DNA from 3 places in the Streptomyces sp. NPDC002994 genome. Region 2 is predicted to be linked to each of the others. Evidence: riboswitches for the same ligand, from Rfam matches in the RefSeq annotation. Region 2 holds a riboswitch; each other region holds the start of a gene.
The links. A riboswitch is a leader RNA that binds a small molecule or an ion and turns the genes downstream of it on or off. The one in region 2 is predicted to bind thiamine pyrophosphate.
Positions count from the first base shown of each region.

Region 1: another riboswitch for thiamine pyrophosphate. It lies ahead of thiO (glycine oxidase ThiO); the one in region 2 lies ahead of thiC (phosphomethylpyrimidine synthase ThiC).
Region 3: another riboswitch for thiamine pyrophosphate. It lies ahead of ABZX79_RS18065 (thiamine ABC transporter substrate-binding protein); the one in region 2 lies ahead of thiC (phosphomethylpyrimidine synthase ThiC).

Region 1 is NZ_JBEXNQ010000034.1:51,019-54,285, forward strand. Features, by position in the region: gene thiS (sulfur carrier protein ThiS) at 1-145, opposite strand, end outside; gene thiO (glycine oxidase ThiO) at 142-1,344, opposite strand; TPP riboswitch at 1,342-1,454, opposite strand; gene ABZX79_RS32955 (hypothetical protein) at 1,506-1,856, shown strand; gene ABZX79_RS32960 (FAD-dependent oxidoreductase) at 1,924-3,162, shown strand; gene ABZX79_RS32965 (Rv2175c family DNA-binding protein) at 3,231-3,267, shown strand, end outside.
Region 2 is NZ_JBEXNQ010000009.1:30,397-33,663, forward strand. Features, by position in the region: gene ABZX79_RS13940 (SsgA family sporulation/cell division regulator) at 1-137, shown strand, start outside; gene ABZX79_RS13945 (YibE/F family protein) at 156-1,478, opposite strand; TPP riboswitch at 1,550-1,687, shown strand; gene thiC (phosphomethylpyrimidine synthase ThiC) at 1,680-3,267, shown strand, end outside.
Region 3 is NZ_JBEXNQ010000012.1:126,117-129,383, reverse strand. Features, by position in the region: gene ABZX79_RS18075 (phosphatidate cytidylyltransferase) at 1-193, shown strand, start outside; gene rlmN (23S rRNA (adenine(2503)-C(2))-methyltransferase RlmN) at 273-1,379, shown strand; TPP riboswitch at 1,419-1,522, shown strand; gene ABZX79_RS18065 (thiamine ABC transporter substrate-binding protein) at 1,596-2,693, shown strand; gene ABZX79_RS18060 (iron ABC transporter permease) at 2,738-3,267, shown strand, end outside.

The sequences.
Region 1 (3,267 bases), on a different contig from region 2:
TGGCATCCCACTGCCCCCGCGGTACGACGGTTTCGTTGAGGGCTGCGGCGACCCCCGAAGGGGCCTTGGTGAGGGTCGCGACGAGCGCGCCCAGCGTCGTACCGGCGACGACCTCACGGGTCTCGCCGTTCACGGAGATGGTCATGCGGGCTGCTCCTGCGGTACGGAGGCGGGGGTCAAGGCGGACGGTGTCGGCGCGAAACGCAGCGGGCTGAACGCACGTGCCTCTTCAGGCAGCTCCCCGCCCGTCAGCACAGCGGCCATCGCATCGCCCGTGACCGGCGTGAGCAGTACCCCGTTGCGGTAGTGCCCAGTGGCCAGATGAAGCCCCGGAAGTGCGGTCGGCCCCAGCAGCGGCGCGTTGTCCGGGGAGCCGGGCCGCAGCCCCGCGCGGGTCTCCGTGAGGGGCAGCTCGGTGATCCCGGGCACCAGCTCGTGCGCGTCGCGCAGCAGCTCGTACACGCCGCCCGCCGTGACCGTCGTGTCCCAGCCGAGTTCCTCGCTCGTCGCGCCGACGACCAGCTCGCCGTTCTCGCGCGGCACGAGATAAACGTGACTGCCCCGCACCACCGCACGCACCGTCCGGCTCAGGAAGGGTGCGTACGCCGGTGGCACGGCCAGCCGCACCACCTGCCCCTTCACCGGCCGTACCGGCGGCAGCACCTCCTCGGGTACGCCCGCGAGCCTGCCGCTGAGGCTTCCGGCCGCCAGCACCACCTGGCCGGCCGCGAGGTCCGTCCCGTCGGCCAGTACGGCCCCACAGGCCCGTTCCCGTACGACAGAGAGCCGATCCACCCAGCAGCGGTGGAATGCCACTCCGGCCCGCTCGCAGGCCGCCAGGAGGGCAGCGGCGAGCCGCCTCGGATCGACCTGATGGTCGCCGTCCACGCGCAGGCCCCCGCGCACGCCCGGCGCGAGCATCGGCTCCAGGCGGCGGCATTCGCGCCCCGTGAGCCACTCCGACTCCAGGCCGGAACGGCGTTGCAGCCCGTGGAGCTCGCGCAGATGGGCGCGGTCGTCCGTGTCGAGCGCGACCGCGAGCGTGCCGCACGAGCGGTAACCGGTGTCCTGCCCGCTCGCCGCCTCCAGCTCGGCGACGAACGCCGGATAGCGCTCCGCGGACGCGAGATTGAGCCCGAGCAGCGTCTGCTCGCCGTAATGCAGCTCGGTGACGGCGGCGAGCATTCCGGCTGCGACCCACGCGGCCCCGCCGCCCGGCTCCGGATCGGCCACAGCGACGCGCAACCCCCGCTGCGCCGCCCGCCAGGCCGTGACCAGGCCGATGATTCCGCCCCCGATGACGAGGACGTCTGATGTGTCGGATGTATCCGATGTACGCGACATGGGCGTCCAGCCCCTCCCTTCGCCGGCATGACCCGGATCAGGTTCGTACGGTCGGAGGCCGCCCAGCCTCCCTCTCAGCCCGGTACGCCCGGACTCCCGCGAGTGCTTTACCGTGGCCACCCTAATGCCCGGCCCCGACGCGCTGTAAGGGAGCAACTCCAGTGGCCCGCTCGCTCGACGGACTCGTCCTCTCGCCGGTCGCCGACCAGGCCCCCGGTCAGGTGGGCACACAGACCCGATTCACGTATCACCAGCAGGACGGCCGGATCTGGGCGGACTACGCCGGCGGCGACGTCGTACAGGGCCATCTTGTCGGCACGCGCGAGGGCGACGCGCTGGACTTCCGGTACGTACAGCTGAAGCAGGACGGCACCACCTCGTCGGGCCACTGCACGTCCACCGTCGTCGCCCTCCCCGACGGGCGCCTGCGCCTGGAGGAGACCTGGGCGTGGGAGTCCCAGGAGGGCAGCGGGACGAGCGTCGTCGAGGAGCTGCCGTCCCCGCCCGTGTGACGGTGTGTCAGAGATCTCTCCTTCGTGGTCTTGAGAGCAGCGGGACACGCCGCCCTACAGTGACCGGGTGAGCGACCAGAGGCAGAGGCAGACAGCAGAGCGGCGCGTCGTCATCGTCGGCGCGGGAATGGCCGGCGTGCAGACCGCTGTGGCCCTGCGCGAGCAGGGCTGGAACGGCTCCGTCACGCTGATCGGCGCCGAGCCGCATCAGCCGTACGACAGGCCGCCGCTGTCCAAGGCGGTGCTCCTCGGCACGGCCGAGGAGTCGGCCTTCGACGTCGACTTCGAAGCGCTCGGCGTCGAACTCCACCTGGGGCGCGAAGTGACGGGCGTACGCCCCGGGGCGCACGAAATCGACACTCCCTCGGGCCCGGTTCCGTACGACGTACTGGTCCTCGCCACCGGAGCGGTGCCCATCACGCTGCCCGGCAGCGAAGGCATCCAGGGAGTGCATCTCCTGCGCACCCTCGACGACGCCGCCCGGCTGCGGCCCGTGCTCGACCGGAAGCACGACATCGTGGTCGTCGGGGCCGGCTGGATCGGCGCTGAGTTCACCACGGCCGCCCGCGAGGCCGGCTGTGCGGTGACCGTCGTCGAGGCGGCGGACCGGCCGCTCGCCGGCACCATGCCCGCCGAGGTCGCCGCGCCCATGGCCGCCTGGTACGCCGAGAGCGGCGCCGAACTGCTCACCGGCGCGCTCGTCGCGGCGATCGAACCCGGCACGGTCGTCCTCGCCGACGGCAGGCGGCTCGCGGCCGGCGCGGTGGTCGTCGGCATCGGTGCCAGGCCCGCGACGGCCTGGCTCGCCGGTTCCGGCATCGCGCTCGGCCCGGACGGCTCCGTCACCGCCGACGCGCGCCTGCGCACCTCGCAGCCCGACGTGTACGCCGTCGGGGACTGCGCCTCCTTCCCCTCCGCCCGCTACGGCGAACGCCTGCTCGTCCACCACTGGGACAACGCGCTCCAGGGGCCGCGCACGGTCGCGGCGAACATCGTCGCGGCGAACAGCCCCGGCGAGACACCGCAGGACTACGACCCCGTCCCGTACTTCTGGTCCGAGCAGTTCGGCCGCTTCGTGCAATACGCGGGCCACCACGCCCACGCCGACACGACGGTGTGGCGCGGCGACCCGGCCGAGGCCGCCTGGACGGTGTGCTGGCTGCGCGAAGGGGCGCTCGTCGCACTGCTCACCGTGGCTCGGCCGCGCGACCTCGCGCAGGGCCGCAGGTTGATCGCGTCGGGCGTCCGGCTGGACCCGGAGCGGGCCGCGGATCCGGCCGTCCCGCTCAAGTCCGCCACCCTTTAGGCGGTCACCTCGGCCCGGACGGCTGGCCCCGACTACCGGCTGTCAGTCCCAGGTGGCACGCTTGTCCCGTGACCGAGATTGACGCAAAGATCGATGCTCTCGTCC
Region 2 (3,267 bases):
CCGCCCCGCTGGCGGCGTTCCTCGACCGTACGGACAGGCTCGTGCCGCTGGGGCAGGAGTGCGGCCTCGCGGGCTTGTGCGGGGACGTCGAGGAAGCGCTCGACCGGATCCTCGCCGAGGAGCAGAACGCCGGCTGAGCACCCCTGGGCGGGCGGTCAGCGCTTGCGGCGTCGTCCCCCGCCGCCGGTGCCGCGTGCCGGGGACGCCGCAGCGGCCTCGCCGGAGCCCGGACGGTCGGCCGAAACGACCAGCGCCGCGAGCGCGGTGGTCACCGGCACCGAGGCGACCAGGCCGATCGAGCCGACCAGGGTCCGTACGATCTCCTCCGCGACCAGCTCGCTGTTGGCGACCGTACCGACACTGCTCTGCGCGATCGAGAAGAGCAGCAGCAGGGGCAGCGCGGCGCCCGCGTACGCCAGCACGAGGGTGTTGACGACAGACGCGATGTGGTCGCGCCCGATGCGGATACCGGCCCGGTAGAGGGCGCGGGGGCCCATGGACGGGTCGGCCTGGTGGAGTTCCCAGACCGCCGACGTCTGGGTGACGGTCACGTCGTCGAGCACGCCGAGGGAGCCGATGATGACGCCCGCGAGCAGCAGGCCGCTCATGTCGATGTCCGGGTAGAGGCCGTGGATGAGCCCGGTGTTGTCGTCCGTGTTGCCGCTCAGGAACGCCCAGCCGATGAAGAGCGAGCCGAGCAGCCCGATCAGCAGCAGTGAGATGAGCGTGCCGACGACGGCGACGGACGTACGGGCGGTCAGGCCGTGGCAGGCGTACAGCGCGATGAGCATGATGGCGCTCGCTCCGACGACCGCGACGATCAGCGGGTTCGAGCCCTGGAGGATGGCGGGGAGGATGAAGAGCGTCAGGATCGCGAAGGACACGGCGAGCGCGATCAGCGCCATCAGGCCCTTCATGCGGCCGACGACGATCACCGCGAGGGCGAAGATCCCGGCCAGCAGGGCCATGGGGATCCCGCGGTCGACGTCGGTCACCGAGTACTGGAGGTCGCGGGGCGCGTCGGGGGCGTACGCCACCACCACGCCCTGCCCCTGGTTCAGCTGCCTGGGCGCGTCGGGCTGGACGATCTCGGTGAAGGTACGGCCCTTGTCCTTGCCGGACGTGACCTCGATCGTCGCTCTCTCGCAGGTGCCCTGCTGGGCCTGCTGGGCTTCGCGGCCGGACGGGGTGGAGGTGTCGCCGGTCGGTGGCACCTGGGCGGCGTTCACGTCCTTGCAGTCGACCTGCTGGACGGCCGTCACCTTGCCCGACACGGTCTGCCGGTCGAAACCGACACCGGTGCGCTCGTGTCCGGGCGCGCCGCCCGGCCAGAGCACGACGAGGCCGATGAAAACGGCCGTGGCGAATGGGATCAGCACCGCCGCGATGACCTTGCGCAGGTGCTTGGAGACGGGCGCGGCGGGCCCGTGGCTGTGGGTGTGGCCGTGGATTTCGGGCGTTGGCTGTGGGGACGTCACCGACCGATCATCGCAAGAACGGAGGGGGCCCTCTGTTCAGCGCGCCAGAAGGGACGCTAGCGTGGGGGCACCTTTGCACACGCGGGAGCTCGGAGCACCGGGCTGAGAGGGCGCTGACCTTCGTACGTAAATCCGTACGAAAGCCGCTGCGTCGACCGCCGAACCTGTTACCGGGTAATGCCGGCGTAGGGAGTAGGTCTCATGACCACAGCGGATGCACACACGCCTGCCACCAGCCAGGACGGGCGCAAGCCGGGCTGGCACAAGGGATACGTCTCGGGGCCCGAGGGCTCACGGTCGGATCTTCGCGTGCCGGTCCGGCAGGTGCACCTCACCAACGGGAAGGACGTGACGCTGTACGACACGTCCGGCCCGTACACCGACCCGACCATCGAGACGGACGTACGCCGGGGACTCGCGCCGTTGCGCGAGAACTGGATCATCGGCCGCGGCGACACCGAGGAGTACGCGGGCCGTCCGGTCCGTCCCGAGGACGACGGGATCAAGCACACCTCACCGCGCGGGGGCCTCAGGAACCTCGACGCGGTCTTCCCGGGCCGGCCTCGCCTGCCGCGCCGGAGCCGCGACGGGCAGGCCGTCACGCAGCTGGCGTACGCGCGCCGCGGGGACGTCACGCCCGAGATGGAGTACGTGGCGATCCGCGAGAACGTCTCCCCCGAGGTCGTACGGGAAGAGATCGCGGCGGGCCGGGCGGTCCTGCCGGCGAACGTCAATCACCCGGAGATCGAGCCGATGATCATCGGCAAGCGGTTCCTGGTGAAGGTCAACGCCAACATCGGCAACTCGGCGGTCACTTCCTCCATCGAGGAGGAGGTGGACAAGATGACGTGGGCGACGAAGTGGGGCGCCGACACGGTCATGGACCTGTCGACCGGCCGCAACATCCACACCACTCGCGAGTGGATCCTGCGCAACGCTCCCGTGCCGATCGGCACCGTGCCGCTGTACCAGGCCCTGGAGAAGGTCGACGGCAAGGCGGAGGAGCTGACCTGGGAGGTCTACAAGGACACGGTCATCGAGCAGGCCGAGCAGGGCGTCGACTACATGACGGTCCACGCCGGCGTGCGGCTGGCGTACGTTCCGCTGACGGCCCGCCGCAAGACCGGCATCGTCTCGCGCGGCGGTTCGATCATGGCCGCGTGGTGCCTGGCGCACCACAAGGAGTCGTTCCTGTACGAGAACTTCGAGGAGCTGTGCGACATCCTCGCGGCGTACGACGTGACGTACTCGCTCGGCGACGGTCTGCGGCCCGGTTCGATCGCGGACGCCAACGACGAGGCGCAGTTCGCGGAGCTTCGGACCCTCGGGGAACTCAACACGATCGCCAAGCGTCATCACGTGCAGACGATGATCGAGGGTCCGGGTCACGTCCCGATGCACAAGATCAAGGAGAACATCGACCTCCAGCAGGAAATCTGCGAGGAGGCCCCCTTCTATACGCTCGGCCCGCTCACTACGGACGTGGCCCCGGCGTATGACCACATCACCTCCGGCATCGGGGCGGCGATGATCGCGTGGTGGGGCACGGCCATGCTCTGCTACGTGACGCCCAAGGAGCACCTGGGTCTGCCCAACCGTGACGACGTGAAGACCGGCGTCATCACTTACAAGATCGCGGCGCATGCCGCGGATCTCGCCAAGGGGCACCCGGGGGCGCAGGAGTGGGACGACGCGCTGTCGGACGCCCGCTTCGAGTTCCGCTGGGAGGACCAGTTCAACCTGGCCCTGGACCCGGACACGGCGCGGGCGTTCCACGACGAGACGCTGC
Region 3 (3,267 bases), on a different contig from region 2:
GATCGGTTTCGTGGTGGCCGCGAGTGCGACGCTCGGTGACCTCGGCGAGTCCATGATCAAGCGCGATCTCGGCATCAAGGACATGGGCACGCTGCTGCCGGGCCACGGCGGAATCATGGACCGGCTGGATTCGCTGCTGCCGACCGCTCCGGTGGTCTGGCTGCTGCTGGTGATCTTCGTCGGTACGGGCTGAGCTTGGGTTTTCGCTGTCAAGGGTCCGTCGTCCACAGGGCGACGGACCCTTTCTGTATGTCTGCGACACTGGTAAGACCATGCCTGTACCTGGAGAACTCACTTTCGTCGCGCCGCGCGGAGCCAAGAAGCCGCCGCGGCACCTCGCCGACCTCACGCCCGCCGAGCGCCGCGAGGCCGTGGCCGCGATCGGTGAGAAGCCGTTCCGCGCCAAGCAGCTTTCGCAGCACTACTTCGCGCGGTACGCGCACGACCCGGCGGAGTGGACCGACATCCCCGCCGGCGCGCGCGAGAAGCTCCAGGCGGAGCTGCTGCCCGAGCTGATGACCGTGCTGCGGCATGTCAGCTGTGACGACGACACCACCCGCAAGACCCTGTGGAAGATGCACGACGGGACGCTCGTCGAGTCCGTCCTGATGCGCTATCCGGACCGGGTCACGATGTGCATCTCGTCCCAGGCCGGGTGCGGCATGAACTGTCCGTTCTGTGCCACCGGGCAGGCCGGTCTCGACCGCAATCTGTCGACCGCCGAGATCGTGCACCAGATTGTCGACGGCATGCGCGCGCTGCGCGACGGTGAGGTTCCCGGCGGCCCCGCGCGGCTGTCCAACATCGTCTTCATGGGCATGGGTGAGCCGCTCGCCAATTACAAGCGTGTGGTCGGTGCGATCCGCCGGCTGACCGACCCGGAGCCGGACGGGCTCGGGCTGTCGCAGCGCGGCATCACCGTGTCGACCGTGGGCCTGGTGCCCGCGATGCTGCGGTTCGCCGACGAGGGCTTCAAGTGCCGCCTCGCCGTCTCGCTGCACGCGCCCGACGACGAGCTGCGCGACACCCTCGTGCCGGTCAACACGCGCTGGAAGGTGCGTGAGGTCCTGGACGCGGCATGGGAGTACGCCGAGAAGTCCGGCCGCCGTAGCTCCATCGAGTACGCCATGATTCGCGACATCAACGACCAGGCGTGGCGCGGTGACCTGCTGGGCCGCCTCCTCAAGGGCAAGCGGGTGCACGTCAACCTGATCCCGCTCAACCCGACCCCGGGCTCGAAGTGGACCGCGTCCCGTCCCGAGGACGAGAAGGCGTTCGTCGAGGCGATCGCAGCCCATGGCGTGCCCGTGACCGTACGGGACACCCGTGGCCAGGAGATCGACGGAGCGTGCGGACAGCTGGCGGCCACCGAGCGATAGGCCGGTGAGGGGCCCGTGTAACGTGGGCCGCACATTTACATATTCCGACAGGGGAGCGCCACAGCGCTGAGAGTGCGGTACGCCGCAGACCCTCTGAACCTTGCCCAGGTCATTCTGGGTAGGAAGTTCGGTCGCTACTCGAGCTGTTGCGCCCTGCCCGTTTTCTGCGGGCAGGGCCGCGTCTCTTCCTGGATGTGCCATCCCAGGAGGAATTCAGTGAGCACCACCAAGAAGTTCGCGGTCACGGCTCTGGCCGCGGCCCTCGGCGTCTCTACGCTCGCCGCATGCGGGGGCGGCAAGGACGACTCCGGGTCCGGCGACGGGCAGCAGAAGTCCAAGACCGTGACGCTCGTCAGCCACGACTCCTTCAACGCCTCCGACGCCGTACTGAAGGCGTTCACCAAGGAGACCGGCTACACGGTCAAGGTTCTCAAGAGCGGGGACGCAGGCGCCGCCCTCAACCAGGAGATCCTGACCAAGGGCTCACCGCGCGGCGACGTCTTCTTCGGCGTCGACAACACGCTGCTGTCGCGGGCGCTGGACAACGGAATCTTCACGCCGTACGAGGCCAAGGGGCTCGACGGGGTACCGGAAGATGTTCAGCTCGACAGTGGAAAGCACCGGGTCACGCCTGTCGACACCGGCGACATCTGCGTCAACTACGACAAGAAGTACTTCGCCGACAAGAAGCTCGCGCCGCCGAAGTCCTTCGACGACCTGATCAAGCCGGCGTACAAGAACCTCCTCGTCACCGAGAACGCCGCGACCTCGTCGCCCGGCCTCGGCTTCCTGCTCGGCACGGTCGGGCAGTACGGCGACGACGGCTGGCAGGGTTACTGGAAGAAGCTCAGGGCGAATGGCGTCAAGGTCGTCGACGGCTGGGAGCAGGCGTACAACGAGGAGTTCTCGGGGTCTGCCGGCGGTAAGAAGGCCAAGGCCGACCGGCCGCTCGTCGTCTCGTACGCCTCCAGCCCGCCCGTCGAGGTGCTGTACGCCGAGCCGCAGCCCAAGGAGGCGCCGACCGGCGTCGCGACCGGCACCTGCTTCCGGCAGACCGAGTTCGCCGGACTGCTGACCGGGGCGAAGAACGAGGAGGGCGGCAAGGCGCTCATCGACTTCCTCATCGGGCAGAAGTTCCAGGAGGACATGCCGCTGAACATGTTCGTGAACCCGGTGGTCAAGGACGCGAAGCTGCCCGAGCTGTTCACGAAGCACGGCGTGGTCGTCGACAAGCCGCAGACCGTGGCCCCGGACAAGATCGCCGACAACCGTGAGCAGTGGGTCAAGTCGTGGTCCTCGCTCGTCCTGAAGTAATCAAGGCGAAGGCGAAGGCGACCAGAGACGTGCGCGGGAGCGCGGTGCGGTTCGGTCTCCTGACCGTGCCCGTCGCGTTCTTCGCGGCCTTCTTCGCCTACCCCGTGGCCGCGATCGTCGGCCGCGGGCTCAAGGTGGACGGCGTCTGGCAGCTCGGCCGGATCGGTGAGGTGCTCGCCGATCCGCACATCGCGGATGTTCTGTGGTTCACGACCTGGCAGGCTCTCGCCTCGACCGGGCTGACTCTGCTGATCGCGCTTCCCGCTGCGTACGTCTTCGCCCGGCTCGACTTCCCCGGCAAGCAGCTGCTGCGCGCCGTGATCACTGTGCCGTTCGTGCTGCCGACCGTCGTCGTCGGGACCGCGTTCCTCGCGCTGCTCGGGCGGGGCGGGCTGCTGGACGAGCTGTGGGGCGTACGGCTCGACACCACCGTGTGGGCGATCCTGCTCGCGCACGTCTTCTTCAACTACGCGGTGGTCGTACGGACCGTGGGCGGCCTGTGGTCACAGCTCGACCCGCGTCAGGAAGAGGCCGCTCGGGTGCTCGGCGCGGGGCGGTTCGCCGCGTGGCGGCG